DNA from 4 places in the Pseudomonas sp. REB1044 genome. Region 3 is predicted to be linked to each of the others. Evidence: predicted binding sites of a transcription regulator. Region 3 holds the regulator's gene; each other region holds the start of a gene.
What was found. Region 3 encodes FliA, which starts transcription of late flagellar genes. Its sites were predicted from a motif close to CTAAAGTTTNNNNNNNNNNNGCCGNTAA; they were not measured.
Positions count from the first base shown of each region.

Region 1: GKC70_RS16025 (methyl-accepting chemotaxis protein) is a predicted target of FliA. The motif match lies at 2,570-2,597, and genes of this name have one in related genera.
Region 2: motA (flagellar motor stator protein MotA) is a predicted target of FliA. The motif match lies at 2,568-2,595, and genes of this name have one in related genera.
Region 4: GKC70_RS22865 (methyl-accepting chemotaxis protein) is a predicted target of FliA. The motif match lies at 1,295-1,322, and genes of this name have one in related genera.

Region 1 covers NZ_CP046139.1:3,480,725-3,484,973, forward strand. Annotated here, with positions in the region: gene glp (gephyrin-like molybdotransferase Glp) at 1-953, opposite strand, end outside; gene moaB (molybdenum cofactor biosynthesis protein B) at 937-1,476, opposite strand; gene GKC70_RS16010 (YgdI/YgdR family lipoprotein) at 1,640-1,861, shown strand; tRNA gene GKC70_RS16015 (tRNA-Pro) at 1,943-2,019, shown strand; gene GKC70_RS16020 (PA1571 family protein) at 2,289-2,462, shown strand; gene GKC70_RS16025 (methyl-accepting chemotaxis protein) at 2,670-4,249, shown strand, end outside.
Region 2 covers NZ_CP046139.1:4,691,948-4,696,196, reverse strand. Annotated here, with positions in the region: gene asd (archaetidylserine decarboxylase) at 1-131, opposite strand, end outside; gene GKC70_RS21360 (rhodanese-like domain-containing protein) at 141-950, opposite strand; partial or broken gene GKC70_RS21355 (HDOD domain-containing protein) at 995-2,529, opposite strand; gene motA (flagellar motor stator protein MotA) at 2,660-3,511, shown strand; gene motB (flagellar motor protein MotB) at 3,515-4,249, shown strand, end outside.
Region 3 covers NZ_CP046139.1:1,784,345-1,788,593, reverse strand. Annotated here, with positions in the region: gene GKC70_RS08500 (chemotaxis protein CheA) at 1-977, opposite strand, end outside; gene GKC70_RS08495 (protein phosphatase CheZ) at 990-1,778, opposite strand; gene GKC70_RS08490 (chemotaxis response regulator CheY) at 1,797-2,171, opposite strand; gene fliA (RNA polymerase sigma factor FliA) at 2,276-3,016, opposite strand; gene fleN (MinD/ParA family protein) at 3,013-3,855, opposite strand; gene flhF (flagellar biosynthesis protein FlhF) at 3,923-4,249, opposite strand, start outside.
Region 4 covers NZ_CP046139.1:5,057,975-5,062,223, reverse strand. Annotated here, with positions in the region: gene GKC70_RS22870 (TolC family protein) at 1-1,199, shown strand, start outside; gene GKC70_RS22865 (methyl-accepting chemotaxis protein) at 1,426-3,402, shown strand; gene GKC70_RS22860 (VOC family protein) at 3,409-4,249, opposite strand, start outside.

The DNA.
Region 1 (4,249 bases), 1.7 Mb from region 3:
GCCAGCAAGGCGAAGGTGACCAAGGTGGAGGCCGGGTTGCCAGGCAGTCCGATTACCGGCACACCCCGCCATTGCCCGCAAGTCAGCGGCTTGCCGGGCTTGATTGCAAGCTTCCAGAGTGCCAACTCGCCCGCCTCGCGCAACGCCATGCCCAAGTAGTCGGCCTCACCCACGGAAACCCCGCCGGTGGAGAGGATCAAATCGACTTCGCCCAGATGCTCCAGGCATTGGCGGGTCAGCGTCAGATCGTCGGCGAGGATCCCGGCGTCGATCACTTGGCAGCCCATGCGCTGCAACCAACCGACCAGCAGTCTACGATTGCTGTTATAGATCTGTCCGGGCCCCAGGGGCAGTCCGGGCTCGACCAGTTCGTCGCCGGTCGACAACACCGCGACGCGCGGGCGTCGACGCACCTGAACCGTGGCATGCCCCAGGGTCGCAGCCAGACCCAGCTCGATCGGCCCCAAACGGGTGCCCGCGGCCATGATCTGTTCGCCGGCACGGGTTTCCTGACCTTGGGGCCGCACGTTCTGCTGGGCGGTAAGCGGGTGCAGGAAACGCACCCGGCCGTCTGCGAGCACCTCGGTGTTTTCCTGCATCTCTACGCAGTCGGCGCCTTCGGGCAGCGGTGCCCCGGTGAAGATCCGCGCACAGGTGCCCGCTTGCAAAGCCGCCGGCGCATGGCCGGCGAAGATGCGTTGGCTGACCGCCAGAGGCTGATCGTGCAGGTCCTCCAGGCGCACGGCGTAGCCGTCCATGGCGCTGTTCGGCCAAGGCGGCAAGTCGAGGTTGGCAACCAGCGCCTGGGCCAGCACGCGCCCCTCGGCATCGCCCAGGGCGACCTCCTCGACGTCCTCGATAGGCGCCGCCTCGGCCAGCGCCAGCAGGCGCTCCAAGGCCTGCTCCACCGGCATCAAGGGCCGGCTAGCAGCCGCCTCAGCCACGACTTTCACAGGCCGGTGCCTGCTTCAAGTGAGCGACGAAATTGCACGGACGATGACGTGCGTCGAGTTGCTCGGCGAGAATGCCGTCCCAACCCGTACGCACCGCGTTGGTCGAACCGGGCAGGCAGCACACCAGGGTACCGTTGGCCAAACCTGCCAGCGCACGGGACTGCACGGTGGACGTGCCGATATCCGGCACCGATATCTGGCGGAACAGCTCGCCGAAGCCATCGACCTGCTTGTCCAGCAGGCACGCGACGGCTTCCGGGGTACTGTCGCGACCGGTGAAGCCGGTTCCGCCGGTGATCAGTACGACCTGCACAAGGTCATCGGCAATCCAGGTGGCGACCTGGGCGCGAATCTTGTACAGGTCGTCCTTGAGCAGCACGCGCTCAGCCAGCCGGTGCCCGGCAGCGGTGAGCCGGTCGACGAACAGTTGGCCAGAAGTGTCGGTGTCGAACGCACGGGTGTCACTGACCGTCAGCACAGCGATGTTCAGCGGCACGAAGGGAGTATCTGCCTTGGCTTTCATGGGAATCCGTCATGCGGGAAGTAAAGCGCCCGTTATAGCACAAGGCCGCCTCCGTCCTGGATCGGTATCCACGCGATTGTCCTTGCACTGCACGCCACGAGGAACTTTGCATGCTCAGGTAGCGTCAGAGGCACATCATGCACCATCGAAATGGAGACACACGATGATCCAACGGACCCTCCCCGCCTTCCTGCTTGCCCTGGGCCTGGCTGCCGTCGCCGGTTGCGCATCGCCCACCGTCATCACGCTGAACGATGGCCGCGAGATTCAAGCCGTGGACAAACCTTCCTACGACGAAGACTCCGGCTTCTACGAATTCGAGCAGCTCGACGGCAAGCGTGCACGCATCAACAAAGACCAGGTGCGGACTGTCAAAGAGCTCTGATTCGCGCCGTGTTTGAGGCAAAGGCCCTTTACACAACAAGGGCTTGCGTTGAAAAATGCGATGCAGTAGGATTTTGCCCATCGGAGTGTAGCGCAGCCAGGTAGCGCGTCTCGTTCGGGACGAGAAGGCCGCAGGTTCGAATCCTGTCTCTCCGACCAAATCCTTCGAAAAGCCCGCCTCGTGCGGGTTTTTTGTTGCCTGTGGAAAGCATGAAACACCGCTTGTTCATCCTGTTGGAACTCTCGAAGGGTCAGCGCGATCGCATGCCGAGTGAGCACAGTGCCTATAGCTCATCGATCTAAATGGGGCACTGGAGCTTTCTCATGCTTTCTGTTGGACTGTACGTGTCGTGATACCGAGGGAACTGTCACAGGTCAGTCACGGCGAGCGTTTAGTCTGAGCTTGCAACCTGAAGAGGAGACAGGAAATGAGCTTGCAACATAGCAGCGACACCGTTAAGAACGCCCAGCACACTCAACATCAGGTGTGCGGCTCGATCATCGATGCCCAAGGCCGCGAAATTCCGATCACCGAGCAGATGATCCAGAAGGCCTGCAAGGAGCTGGAGGAAAGCCGAGTGGAAAAGATCCGCCAGGCTTGAGCCTCACCGAATTGCTTACACCCGGCGCCCGCGCCGGGTTTTTCATTTCTGGCGGGCCGGAAACGCTCTCAGAACAATCGAGGACATTTTTGTACACGAAATACCCCTAAAGCTTTGCCAGGTACGCGCCGAAACAGGGTAGATAGCCTGTGGCCAGTTTTACGGCGGGCCACGCCCTGCGTGTTTTCCCACGAATGGTTCGTCCTGATGAAGATAAAAAATAAGCTGGTGATTGCGTTCGTTCTGGTGGCATTTATCCCGGTGGCCTTGGTCGGCGCCATCTCCGTGCTGAACATTCGCACCGAGGCCGTCGATCAGTTCATCGATGGCAGCACCCGTGAGATTCGTCAGATCGACGGCAACATGCGCCAGTTCTTCGACGGGACCCTGCAGAACGTCGAGCAGATGGCGACCGACCCCTTCTACACCTCGGTCAGCACCCTGAAGGACTACACCGCGGCCGACGCCGCCAGCCGCCCACTCCTCGCCTCCGCTCAACAGGTCATCGACGCCTTCTCCCGCTACGGCACCACCCATCCGGCCGCCGCGATCCTCTCCATCGGCCTGGAAGACGGCACCTACGCCAAATGGCCAGACGACCCCAAGCTCGCCAGCTATGACCCACGTACCCGCCCCTGGTACAAGGCCGCCATGGCTGCACCGGGCAAAACCGTGCGCACGGCGGCGTACTACTACGACAAAGATGACGTCGCCCTGGTCGGCACGGCCCGCACCCTCAACGACGCTGCCGGCAAGCCTAAGGGCGTGTTCGTGGTCAGCGTGTCACTGAAGAATCTCACCGAGCTGATCAAGAGCATCAAGCTGGGCGACAGCGGCTATGTGATGCTGATCGAGAACGGTACGGTGCTGGTCGATCCGCGCGATGCCAGCCACGGTTTCAAGCAGCTCAAGGACCTCGGTGCACCTTATGCGCAACTGGCGGCCACCGATCAGGGCTCGACCGAGGTGGTGATCGACGGGGTGCGCTACATGGCCAACGTCTGGACCTCGCCGGTGCTCGGCTGGCGCTTCGTCGGCCTGATCGAATATAGCGAAGTGATGGGCGCCGCCACCTCCATGACCTACCTCACGATCGTCATCGTGCTGGTATTGGCGCTGGTCTTCGCATTGATCGCCGCTGCGTTCTCGCGAGTCATCGTCAAACCCATCGGCCAAGTGAGTACCGGCCTGCAGCAAATAGCCCAAGGTGAGGGCGACCTGCGCCGCGACCTGGTGGTGCAAGGCAAGGACGAAACCGCCGAGTTGGCCGGCTGGTTCAACAAGTTCCTCGCCGCGATCCGCCAGCTGATCCAGCATATCGGCGCCGCGTCCGGTAACTTGCATGAAGCCTCTCGCGCCAACAGCGAGCTGGCCGGCAGCATGAATGAAGCCGCCGGTCGCCAGCGCGAAGCCGTGGAACTGGTCTCCACCGCCTTCAACGAAATGGTCGCCACCGCCAACGAAGTGGCCCGCTCGTGCAGCAGTGCGGCGGGCGCTGCAGAGAACGGACATCGTCGGGTGGCCGAGGGCAAGCAGCAGATCGAACAGACCACCGACAACGTCAACCGCCTGGGCACGCGCCTGAGCGAATCGTCGCAGGCGATGGTCGAACTCGAAGAAGGCAGCCGCAACATCAACCAGATTCTCGGCACCATCCGCGCCATCGCCGAACAGACCAACCTGCTGGCGTTGAACGCAGCGATCGAGGCCGCCCGCGCTGGCGATCAGGGCCGTGGCTTCGCGGTGGTCGCCGACGAAGTGCGGGCACTGGCCAAACGCACCGCCGA
Region 2 (4,249 bases), 2.3 Mb from region 3:
CGCTTGGCGAACCAGGCGGTGAAGGCATTCTTGAACCAGCGTACGCGGCACTCGGCCACGCAGCCGGCCAGGCGCGAGAGCAGGTGATGCGGCAGCAGGTACTGGCTGATGATGAACAAACGGGATTTCATGCAGTTTCCTTAAACGTCTACAGGCGTGTCCGGGTGATTGCCCCACTCGCTCCACGAGCCAGCGTAGGCCTTGACCCGTGGATAGCCCAGGGCCTTGGCGACCAGGTAGGTGAAGCCGGAGCGACGGTGGGTCTGGCAGTGGGTGATCACTTCCTTGTCGGGGGTGATGCCCAGGTGCTGAAGGGTCTGTGCGATATCGCCGCGAATGCGCAGGCGGTCGTTGAGGTCCATGCCGGCGGTCCACTCGAAATTGATCGCACCGGGTATGTGTCCGCCTCGGGCGGCCAAGATTTTCTCGCCGGAGAACTCCTGCGGTGCACGGGCATCCCAGACCACCAGGTCAGCGGCGCCCAGGCGGCTTTGCAGGTACTCGCGGGTCGCGGTGGGTTCACTGTGCAGGCGCAGCTTAACCGGTGTGTTCGCCACGGGCGGCACCTCGGTGGACAGTTGATCGGCAGGCCAGGCCTGGATCCCGCCATTGAGGTAGTGGTAGGCCTTGTGCCCGATCACGTCGAGCAGCCAGATGAAGCGCCCGGACCAGCCGCCGCCTTCGTCGTCGTACACCACGTACACCGCATCGTCGCGATGACCCAGTTCGCTGAACAGCTTTTCCAGATCGCCCAGCGCTGGCAACAGGCCGGGCGCAGGCGGTTGGCCGAGCTGGGTGCGCTTGCCGTCGACCAGGCGCGCGCCGGGAATGTGGCCGCTGCCGTAGCGATTGGCGCTGCTCAGATCGACCAGGATCAGCTCGGGCGATTGCAGGCGCGGCAGCAGGTCGTCGGCTTCGATCACCAGAGGCAAGCCGGAAAAATCAGTCATCCACGGTCTCCGGGGGCGAGAAAGGGGCGATTGTAGCGCACGGCTCAGCCATTGCGGTTGGCGAAGCTGGCCAGTGCGCGCTCGATACATTGCGCGGTTTTGCCGAACGCCTGCACGCCAACATCGGCCAGCGGCTTGCCGCCCTGGTCGGCGATCACCAGCATCAGCGCCTGCTCATTCAACGCCAGCGAGCGCAGCAGCACGTGTTCGCTGGGGAACAGGGCGCGCAGTGTGGTGGGCAGCAGGGGCGCGAAGCGGGCGTGGTTTTCCGGCGTCAGGCGCAGTTGCGAGGCCTTGCTCAGCAGTTTTTGCAGCAGGGTGCTTGCGTTCAGGTCGATCTTGAGCGCCGCCGCTTCACGCGGCAGGCCGGCGCTTTGCTGCACGCGCAGGCAGTCGTTGGGCTTGTCCAGCATCAGCAGTAGCACCCGCTGCATGCCGCAGGCCAGCAAGGCATCACGTGCCAGGGTGGCCAGGTGCATGCTGTTGCTGAACGGACTGGGCTGGGTGAGCAGCTCGCCGCACAGGGCACGCCAGCGTTCCAGGTCCTGCGCAGGGGCGGCGGCGCGGTGAGCATGTCCGGGTGCGGTCGGCGTTGCTCCCAAGGCCAGATCAGCGCTTCGGCCGGATGGAACAACGCATGCCGGGCGTGATGGCGGGCGCTGGCGGCCGCCTGCTGGTGGACCTGCTGCTGGACGTCGTCCAGGGTGGTTTGCAAATACAGCGCGGTAAGCAGTTGCCAGCGCAGCAGGTGCGGGTTGTCCCAGCCGACCTGCGCCGACAGCGCCAGCCCGTTGGCCAGCAGCACGGTATTGGCCGGCTGGTTGAACCAGCGGCGCAGACCGCTTTCGTCGTCCAGGCGATGCTGTTGGTTCAGTGCATCGGGATCGCGCGCGATATTCAGCACCTGGGCCAGTTGCTCGCGCTCTTCGAGCAGCAGGCGATAGCCCTGGGTGACCCATTCCGGCAGGCGCCAGTGCAGGGCGACGGCCCGGCACAGTTCCATGATGCGCACGCCGAACAACGCATGCTCCACCTCGGCGGCGTCCTCGCCCTTGTGGATCACCCGCAGTTCCCAGGCGTCGAGCAGCTTGGGGTAGGCCAACGCCAGGGGCCACAGCGGCGAGAGGAACAGCAGGCTGCCCCAGTGGATTTCCTGCCACAGCCGTGCCAGGCGACTGGCGAACAGGCCGTTGGCCTGTTGCGTGGCATGCTGGCTGATCAGCAGGAACTGGCGCAGCACCGGCGGGATGTCGTCGGCCGGCACCGCCGGCAGACGCCCCATGAGTTGCAGGATGCGTGAAAGACCCAGGCGGTTGAGGGCGATCTCCAGGCTTTCGGCCGGCTCGGCCATGCTGGCGTTGGCCGGATGGTTGGCCTCGCGCATGACGCACAGCACCAGCGACGGGCTGTCCTGCATCAGTTCGGCGATGTCGCGCAGCGAGCGGCGGTTGTCGTTGACCGCGGCCAGGACGCGGTCATGACTCTCCTTGGGCACCGGCACACGGATACCGTCGAGTAGCTTTACCCAGCCCTCGAGAGAGGAGGGGACCTGCGCTGGCAGCTTGGTTTCGATTGGCATTTTGACATCAGTCCGAACTGGCTTTTCGCATTATGTGGCTATAGTCTGGCGCAGTTCTGCCGATAAGTAGAAGCAGAGTTTCAAAGCTCCCGCCCCTGAACCTGACCACGACAGCAAGTGCTTCCAATCTATGGCTAAAATTATCGGCATCATCGTCGTATTCGCGAGCGTTCTCGGCGGGTACGTCCTATCCCACGGCAAGATCGCGGCGCTGATCCAGCCATTCGAAGTGCTGATCATCGGTGGTGCAGCCTTTGGTGCCTTCCTGCAGGCCAACCCGGGCTACATGACCCTGCACGTGATCAAGAAGTCGCTGAAGATGTTCGGCAGCCGCTTCACCCACACTTTCTACCTGGAAGTGCTGGGCCTGATCTACGAGATTCTCAACAAGAGCCGCCGCGAGGGCATGATGGCCATCGAGGGCGACATTGAAGATGCCGCCGCCAGCCCGATCTTCGCCAAGTACCCGGCAGTGCTCGGCGACGAGCGCATGACGGCGTTCATCTGCGACTACCTGCGTATCATGTCCACCGGCAACATGGCACCCCACGAGCTCGAGGGCCTGTTCGACATGGAACTGCTGAGCATGAAGGAAGAGCTCGAGCACCCGTCGCACGCGGTGACTGGCGTGGCCGACGGCATGCCCGGCTTCGGTATCGTCGCGGCGGTACTGGGCATCGTGGTGACCATGGCCTCGCTCGGCGAGGGCGACCAGAAGGCGATCGGCATGCACGTGGGCGCGGCGCTGGTCGGTACCTTCTTCGGTATCCTGGCGGCTTATGGCTTCTTCGGCCCGCTGGCCAACTGCCTGCAGCACGACGCCAAGGAAGAGCTGAACGTCTACGAGGCGATCAAGGCCTCGCTGGTGGCCTCGGCCTCCGGCATGCCGCCGTCGCTGGCGGTCGAGTTCGGGCGCAAGGTGCTGTATCCGAAGCATCGCCCGAGCTTCGCCGAGCTGGAACAAGCGGTGCGCGGTCGCTGAGTCATGGAGAACAACCAGCCCATCATCGTCAAGCGCATCAAGCGCTACGGCGCCGGCCATCATGGCGGTGCCTGGAAGATCGCCTTCGCCGACTTCGCCACGGCAATGATGGCGTTCTTCCTCGTGCTGTGGCTGCTGTCCACGGCCACCCCTGAGCAGAAGATCGCTATCGCCGGTTACTTCAAGGATCCGATCGGCTTTTCCGAGAGCGGTACGCCTTACGTCATCGACCTGGGTGGCTCGCCGCAACTGGCGCCGGAAAAGACCATCAACCCGGAAGAGAAGTCCGAGCCCACGCCTGACACCAGCCTGCAACTGGACAAGGACAAGGTCGAGACCATGGCCGAGCAGGTCGAGCAGGAGCGTCTGCAACTGCTGCTGCAGGAACTGCAGAACAAGGTCGAAGAAAACCCGCAACTGCAGAAGTTCAAGGATCAGATCCTGTTCGAAATCACTCAGGACGGCCTGCGTATCCAGATCATGGACGCCGAGAACCGGCCGATGTTCGACTTGGGCAGTGCGCGCCTCAAGCCCTACTTCGAGGACATCCTGCTGGCCATGGCCGACACCATCAAGGCGGTGCCGAACAAGATCAGCGTCAGCGGCCACACCGATGCCAAGCCATACGCCGGCACCGGCGACTTCGGCAACTGGGAGCTGTCGGCCAACCGCGCCAACGCCGCGCGTCGTGCGCTGATAGCGGGTGGTTACCCGGACGATCAGGTGGCGCGGGTGGTG
Region 3 (4,249 bases):
GCGGCCGGTGCAGGCTTGGCCACCGGCTTGCTTTCAGCCTTGGCCGCAGGCGTTGGTGCCACAGCTGTAGCAGCAGCAGGTGCCTCGGCAGCTACGGCATCACCGCTGAACTTGCCTTTGCCGTGCAACTGGTCCAGCAGCGCTTCGAATTCGTGGTCGGTGATGTGCTCGCCGGCAGGCTCGGCGGTGGGAGCGCCGGCGGCGGCTTCAGCCTTGGGCAGCCCATCGGCGGCGAAGGTACCCTTGCCGTGCAATTGGTCGAGCAGGGCCTCGAATTCGCTGTCGGTGATTTCGTCGCTGGCCGGCGATACTGCCGCAGGCGTTTCGCTCTCGGCCACGTCCGGCGAGAACTGGCCCTTGCCATGCAACTGATCGAGCAGCGACTCGAATTCGGCGTCGGTGATTTCGTCGGCGTTGCCGGAGGCCGCCTCGACCGGCGCCTGCTCGGCCGCTTCGGCCTGGGCCTTGACCGCATCCAGGGAGTCGAGCAACTGTTCGAACTCGGTATCGGTGATGTCTTCGCTGGCCGCTGGCGGTTCGACCGCCGCCGGCGCTTGGACCACGGCGGGCGCGGCGACGTCCTCGCCGGCAGGTTCGGCCAGGCGTGCCAGCGCTGCCAGCAGTTCCGGCGTCGCGGGGGTGATCTCGCTGCGCTCGCGGACCTGGCCGAACATGCTGTTGACCGTGTCCAGCGCTTCGAGCACCACATCCATCAACTCGGCGTCGACCCGACGCTCACCCTTGCGCAGGATGTCGAAGACGTTCTCGGCAATGTGGCAGCACTCCACCAGCTCGTTGAGCTGGAGGAAGCCGGCGCCCCCTTTTACAGTGTGAAAACCGCGAAATATGGCGTTGAGCAGGTCCGCATCATCGGGCCGGCTTTCCAGCTCGACCAGTTGCTCGGACAGTTGCTCGAGGATTTCGCCGGCTTCTACCAGGAAATCCTGAAGGATTTCTTCATCGGCGCCGAAGCTCATTAAACGTGCTCCCTAAAAACCCAGGCTGGATAGCAGATCGTCGACATCGTCCTGACCGGACACGACGTCTTCACGCTTATCGGCATGAATCTGCGGACCTTCACCCCGGGCTGGATGTTTTTCTTCATCTTTTTCAGCACGCAATTGATCGTGGTCATGTTCGATACCGGCAAAGCGGTCGACTTGACTGGCCATCAACACGAGTTTGAGCAGATTGCTTTCGACCTCGGCGACCAACGCGGTGACCCGCTTGATCACCTGCCCGGTCAGATCTTGGTAGTCCTGGGCGAGCAGAATGTCGTTGAGATGACCGGCCACCTTGCGGTTGCCTTCGGCGCTGTGCGTCAGGAAACCGTCGACGCGTTTGACCAACTCGCGAAACTCGGTCGCCGGCACTTCGCGACGCATGAAGCGCTGCCAATCGGCCGACAACGTCTGCGCCTCGGCCGACAGGTCGTTGAGCACGGGCGTGCTCTCCTCGACCAGGTCCATGGTGCGGTTGGCCGCGTTCTCGGTCAGGCGGACCACGTAGGACAGCCGTTCGGTGGCGTCGGTGATCTGCGACACTTCCTCGGCCTGCGGCATGCGCGGGTCGATCTGGAAGCTGACGATGGCGCTGTGCAGCTCACGGGTCAGTTTGCCGACCTCTTGATACAAGCCACGGTCTCGGGTCTGGTTGAGCTGATGGATCAGCTGCACCGCCTCGCCGAACTGGCCGCGCTCAAGGCTCTGCACCAGTTGTTCGGCATGCTTCTTCAGGGTCGACTCGAACTCCCCCAAAGAATCTTTTTTTGATTCCATAGCGCCCCCAGACATGCTTCAGCCGTTGACGCGTTCGAAGATCTTCTCGATCTTTTCTTTGAGCACCTGCGCGGTGAATGGCTTGACTACATAGCCGTTGACCCCGGCCTGAGCCGCTTCGATGATCTGCTCGCGCTTGGCCTCGGCCGTCACCATCAGCACGGGAATCCCCTTGAGCCGGTCGTGGGCGCGCACCTTGCGCAGCAGATCGATGCCGGACATGCCGGGCATGTTCCAGTCGGTCACCAGGAAGTCGTAGTGGCCACTTTCGAGCATCGGCAACGCCGTGACGCCGTCGTCGGCCTCTTCGGTGTTGGTGAAGCCCAGATCACGCAACAGGTTCTTGATGATCCGCCGCATCGTCGAGAAGTCGTCAACGATGAGGATTTTCATGTCTTTGTTCAATTAGACCTCCAAGCAGTCTTAAACGCGCTCGTCTCACAAGCGCGCGCTCAATCAATTCGGCACCACGGACAACGACTGCAGCGAATCGGGGCTCAGCGTGCCCGCCATTCTCCCAGGCGGCTGCGCAGACGCGCCGCGCACTGGCTGTGCAACTGGCTCACGCGCGATTCACTGACCCCCAGCACTTCCCCGATCTCCTTGAGGTTCAGTTCCTCGTCGTAGTACAGGGCCAGGACCAGACGCTCGCGCTCCGGCAGGTTGGCGATCGCATCGGTCAGCGCGGCCTGGAAGCGCTCGTCTTCCAGATCGCGCGACGGCTCGACCTGACCACTGACCCCATCCTCGTGCAGCCCCTCGTGTTCACCGTCCTGCAGCAGGTCGTCGAAACTGAACAGACGGCTGCCCAAGGTATCGTTCAGGATCCCGTAATAATCGTCGAGACCCAATTGGAGTTCGGCAGCAACCTCGTGATCTTTAGCGTCACGACCGGTTCTTGCTTCGACGCAGCGAATCGCGTCGCTGACCATACGCGTGTTGCGGTGCACCGAACGCGGCGCCCAATCGCCCTTGCGCACCTCATCGAGCATCGCACCGCGGATGCGAATACCGGCGTAGGTCTCGAAGCTCGCGCCCTTGCTGGCGTCGTATTTGTTGGCCACTTCCAGCAGACCGATCATGCCGGCCTGGATCAGGTCCTCAACCTGCACGTTGGCCGGCAGGCGCGCCAGCAGATGGTAGGCGATACGCTTGACCAGCGGCGCATAGCGCTCGACCAGCTCGTATTGGGCGTCCTTGGAGGCTTTGCTGTACATCTTGAAGCCGCTCGCGTTCATAGCACCGGTCCCGCGCTGGTGGGTTGCACCAGGCGCTCGACGAAGAATTCCAGGTGGCCGCGCGGGTTGGCCGGCAACGGCCAGCTGTCGACCTTCTGCGCGATGGCCTTGAACGCCAGGGCGCACTTGGAGCGCGGAAACGCCTCGTAGACCGCGCGCTGCTTCTGTACCGCCTTGCGCACGCATTCGTCGTAAGGCACGGCGCCGACGTACTGCAAGGCAACGTCGAGGAAACGGTCGGTGACCTTGGTCAGCTTGGCGAACAGGTTGCGCCCTTCCTGTGGGCTCTGCGCCATGTTGGCCAGGACGCGGAAGCGGTTCATGCCGTAATCGCGGTTGAGCAGCTTGATCAAGGCGTAGGCGTCGGTGATCGAGGTGGGCTCGTCGCACACCACCAGCAGCACTTCCTGGGCGGCGCGCACGAAGCTGACCACCGAGTCACCGATGCCCGCAGCGGTGTCGATCACCAGCACATCGAGGTTGTCGCCGATTTCGCTGAACGCCTGAATCAGCCCGGCATGCTGTGCCGGCGCCAGGTGCACCATGCTCTGGGTGCCGGAGGCTGCAGGCACGATGCGCACACCGCCCGGCCCCTGCAGGAGCACATCGCGCAGCTCGCAGCGCCCCTCGATGACGTCGGCCAGGGTGCGTTTGGGCGTGAGCCCCAGCAGCACATCGACGTTGGCCAGACCCAGGTCGGCGTCCAGCAACATGACCCGGCGGCCGAGCTCGGCCAGCGCCAGGGACAGGTTCACTGAAACGTTGGTCTTGCCGACGCCACCTTTGCCACCGGTGACGGCGATCACCTGTACGGGATGCATGCTACCCATGTCTGTTATTTACCTTGTCTCGCGTGGGACTTGCCCACTTGGAGGGTCGCTGTCGACTTCCGTGCGCCGTGCATCGTCAACCTACGCGCTTGTCGGGATTGTGGTAGAGATCAGCGAACATGTCGGCCATGGCCTCCTCGCTGGGATCTTCCTGCAACTGCACACTGACAGCGCGACTGACCAATTGGTGCCGGCGCGGCAGCTGCAGATCGTCAGGAATGCGCGGACCATCGGTGAGATAGGCCACGGGCAGTTCATGACTGATGGCCAGACTCAGCACTTCGCCAAGGCTGCCGGTTTCGTCGAGCTTGGTCAGGATGCACCCGGCCAGGCCACAGCGCTTGTAGCTGTGGTAGGCGGCGGTGAGCACCTGCTTCTGGCTGGTGGTGGCCAGTACCAGGTA
Region 4 (4,249 bases), 2.0 Mb from region 3:
CGGCCAACAGTCAATTGCGCGTGGCGGCGGCGAACATCGCCAAGGCCCGTGCCCAAGTGAAAGTGGCTGAGTCGCAGGGCGGTTTTGGCGCGGGTGCCAAAGCCGGTGCCCAGCGCCTGCAAGAGTCTGGCGAAGCCTTTCTGCAGCCCAATAAAGTGCCGGTGGCCAATATCGGCGAAGCGATCATCAGCGCCTCGTACCAGTTCGACCTGTGGGGCACGCTCAAGCGTGGCACCGAGGCGGCCAAGGCCAATGCCGATGCCGTCCAGGCCGCCGCCGACACCGCGCGCATCACGGTGGTGGCCGACGTGGTCAAGGCCTACACCCAGGTGTGCTCGGCCAATGAGGAGTACCACATCGCCCGGCAATCGCTGGACCTGCAACAGCAGGGCGTGCAGCTTAATCAGCGCCTGCGCGATGCCGGGCGCGGCGACGAGACCCTGGTCACCCGTTCGCAGACCCAATTCAAATCGTTGCGCGCCGAGTTGCCGCGCTTCCAGGCCGAGCGCGAAGCGGGCCTGTATACCCTGGCGGCACTGCTGGCCGTGCCGGTCGGCCAGTTGCCCGCTGGCACCGCCGAGTGCGCCGAACTGCCTCACCTGGCGCAACTGATTCCGGTGGGCGACGGCGCCGCACTGCTCAAGCGTCGGCCCGACGTGCGCCAGGCCGAGCGGCAGTTGGCAGCAGCCACGGCGAACATCGGTGTGGCGACCGGCGCGCTGTACCCGAACATCAGCTTCGGCGCGCAGATCGGCACCCTCGGCATCATCGACAACCTGGGCGAGCCTTCCACCAATCGCTGGGGCTTCGGCCCGCAGATCAGTTGGACGCTGCCCACCAACGGTACGCGTGCGCGCATCCGCGAGGCCGAGGCGTCGACCCAGGCCGCGCTGGCGCACTTCGACGGTGTGGTGCTCGACGCCCTGCGCGAAACCCAGACGCGGCTGGCGCAATACAGCGCCTTGCTCGAACGACGCGACGCGCTGGCCGATGCCGAACGCTCGGCCAAGGACGCCGCCGACCAGACTCACCGCCGTTACCAAGCCGGGCGCGAGTCGTTTCTGGCCGATTTGCAGGCCACCCGCGCGTACACCGATGTGCGTGGCCAGTTGGCTGCGGCCAACAGTCAGGTAGCGATGGGGCAGGTCAGCGTGTTCCTGGCGTTGGGCGGTGGCTGGAAAGCAGCGCCTGCGCCGTGAAAGCGCCGGCTTGACCGGTGCATCGCTGCGCGCTATTCGCCGCCAGTTGCCGAAAAAAACCGACGCAAAACGTTTGCGTATTCCCGCGTCCGACACTCAAGTATTCATCGGCGACGCCGATCCATTGGCACCAGCGTCCCGGAAGAGGACGCCCGTTCCCGTCGATAATAAAAGCGGGTGGTCAGCGTGATCAGGACGATCCCGGCCCCTTGCCAGGAGCTTCGCCATGCCTCGACCCCGTGCCCGGATCGCCTCGCAACTCGGTATCGCCCTCGCCATCGTGCTGGCGTTGGTGATCACCGGCAGTACCCTGTTCGCCCTGCGCTCGCTCGACGACGCCAACCTCGCCACCCGCCAGCAGCACTTAGGTAGCGAAGCGCGGCTGCTCGCCGATCAGCTCGACACCTTCCACGGCTCGCTCAAGGACAACACCCAGCGCCTGAGCGGGCTGTTCGAACGCCGCTTCGCCTCTGGCCTGAGGATTCAGGACGGCCAGAGCGTACAGGTCGCCGGTGTCGCCACCCCAGCGCTGTACCTGGGCGATCACCTGCTCAACAACGACCTGAGCATCGTCGATGAATTCCAGCAGATGACTGCCGGTATCGCCACGCTGTTCGTGCGCAGTGGCGACGACTTCGTGCGCATCGCCACCAACCTCAAGAAGCAGGACGGCAGCCGTGCCATCGGCACCCAGCTCGACCGCGCGCACCCGGCCTATGCGCGGCTGCTGGCCGGGCAGATGTACGTGGGCCGCGCCGTGCTGTTCGAGCGCAACTACATGACCCGCTACGTGCCGGTCAGCGACACCAGCGGTCGGGTGATCGCCGTGATGTTCGTCGGCTTCGACTACACCGATGCGCAAAACGCCCAGTTCACCAACCTCAAGCGCTTCCGCATCGGCCAGACCGGTTCGCTGGCGCTGCTCGACAACCAAGGTCAGTGGCTGGTGCCGCCGGCGGGGGTGGCCGATACCCAGGCTGCGGCGACGGCCATCAAGGGCCTGGGGGCGCACGCGCAGTTCTGGAACAGCGGTGACCAGCGTTTCTTCAGCGTGGTGCAGCCGTTCGCCGAAGGCCCGTGGACCGTGGTGGCGAGCATGCCCGAGGCGGAAATCCGCGAAGTGACCTGGAGTGTCGGTTTGCGCCTGGCGATTGGCAGTCTGCTGGCCATGCTGCTGGCGGTGCTCGCCACCTTGTGGCTGCTGCGGCGCAAGCTGCGTCCGCTGGACGACCTGGTGCGCCAGGCCCAGGCGTTGGGCGCAGGCGACCTCAGTGCGCGGCTGACGCTGACCAGCGAGGACGAGATCGGTCAGTTGGCGCGCAGCTTCAACCAGATGGCCGACGCCCTGGCGACCATGGTCACGCACATTCGCAGCGCCTCCGAACAGGTCAGTGCCCGCTCGCAGTCGTTGGCCGGGTTGTCGTCCGGGGCGTGCGAGGGCATGGAGCAGCAGTCCGGCGAAATCACCAGCATGGCGGGTGCCGTGGAGGAATTCAGCGCCACGTCGATGAACATTGCCGAGAACATGGCGGGCACCGAGCGCATGGCCCAGGACAACGCCCAGCAGACCCGTATCGGGCGTTCGGCCATGGACCAGGCGTCCGCCTCGCTGCGGCAGATCGCCGAAGCGCTGGGCGGCACGGCGACGGTGATGGACAGCCTGGGGGCGCGTTCGCAGGAAATTGGCGGCATCGTCGGGGTGATCACCGCGATCGCCGAGCAGACCAACTTGCTGGCGCTCAACGCCGCCATCGAAGCGGCGCGCGCTGGCGAGCAAGGCCGCGGCTTCGCCGTGGTGGCCGATGAGGTGCGTGGCTTGGCGGCGCGGACCCGCCAAGCCACCGAGGAAATTTCCACCATGATCGCCAGCATCCAGCAGCAGACGGGTCAGGCGATCAGCACCCTGGAGCAGGGCAATCGGTTGATGCAGGATGGCCTGGAGCGCAACGACAAGGTGGCCCAGGCGCTGGCCCGCATCGACGAGCAGAGCCGTGCGGCGGGCGAGCAGTTCACCGTGATCAGCACGGCAACCCAGGAGCAGAGCAGCACCGCCAACCTGCTCAGCCGCAACCTGCAGAGCATCGCCCAGGCCAACAGTGAGCAGCATGACGTGGCCAACGAGCTGGCGGCGACGGCCCGGGAGCTGGAAGGGCTGGCCGAGCAGTTGCGCCAGGAAGTGGACCGCTTTCGCGTCGCCGGGTAAGGGCGGCTAGGCCAGGGTCACGCCCAGGGCCTGGGCGCAGGCCTGCAGCGAACGCTGTTCGGCCTGCGCATACAGGGCCAACTCGTCCAGCACCGCAAGGCCCAGCGCGGCCTCGAAGGCCTCGCGGTTGGCGTTGCTGCCGTAGTGGGCCTGTGCGTCGTCGCCCAGGTTCGACTGGAAGATCCCGGCGGCGCTGACCGGCAGGAAGTCTTCGTAGACCAGCGCTTCGAAATGCACGTGCCCGGCATCGATCAGACCTTGCAGCGTGTCAGGGCGATCCTGGCGGGTACGTTCGGCCAGGCCTTTTTCGGTGGCGAAGTAGCGGAAATAGGCCAGGCCCTGTTCGCGCATCTGCGCCAGGTCATCGGGGAACTCGGCGAAGTGGCTGGCCAGCAGCGTTCGATAGCGCTCGGCATTGGCCTCGGCGGGCACGCCGCCCAGGGCCGCGCGGGTGGCGTCGAGCAGGCGGTCGTAGAGCCTGCGGCCCTTGGCCGTGAGCGCCGCGCCGCGCTGTTCGATCTCGCCGAAGCGTGCGGTGTGACTGCCTTGGGCATCGCTGAAGGCGACCGTTTCCTGCAGCGCTTTGAAGCTGGTCTGGCGCAGCAGGATCGGATGGCGTCGAGTGGGTGGGCCTTCGACCACGGCCTTGGGCGCGATGCCTTTGGCCGGCATGCCTACCTGGATGGCGTCGATGTCCAGGGTGCGCGGCGTCAGGTGGTTGATGTGCGGGCCTTTGAAGGCCACCACATCGGCGATCAGGCGGTGCTGCTGGTGCAACTGCTGGTACTGCTCGGCGCTGACCGTCGCCTGCGGATGCCAGCGGAACGTGTGCAGGGCTTGCTCGACG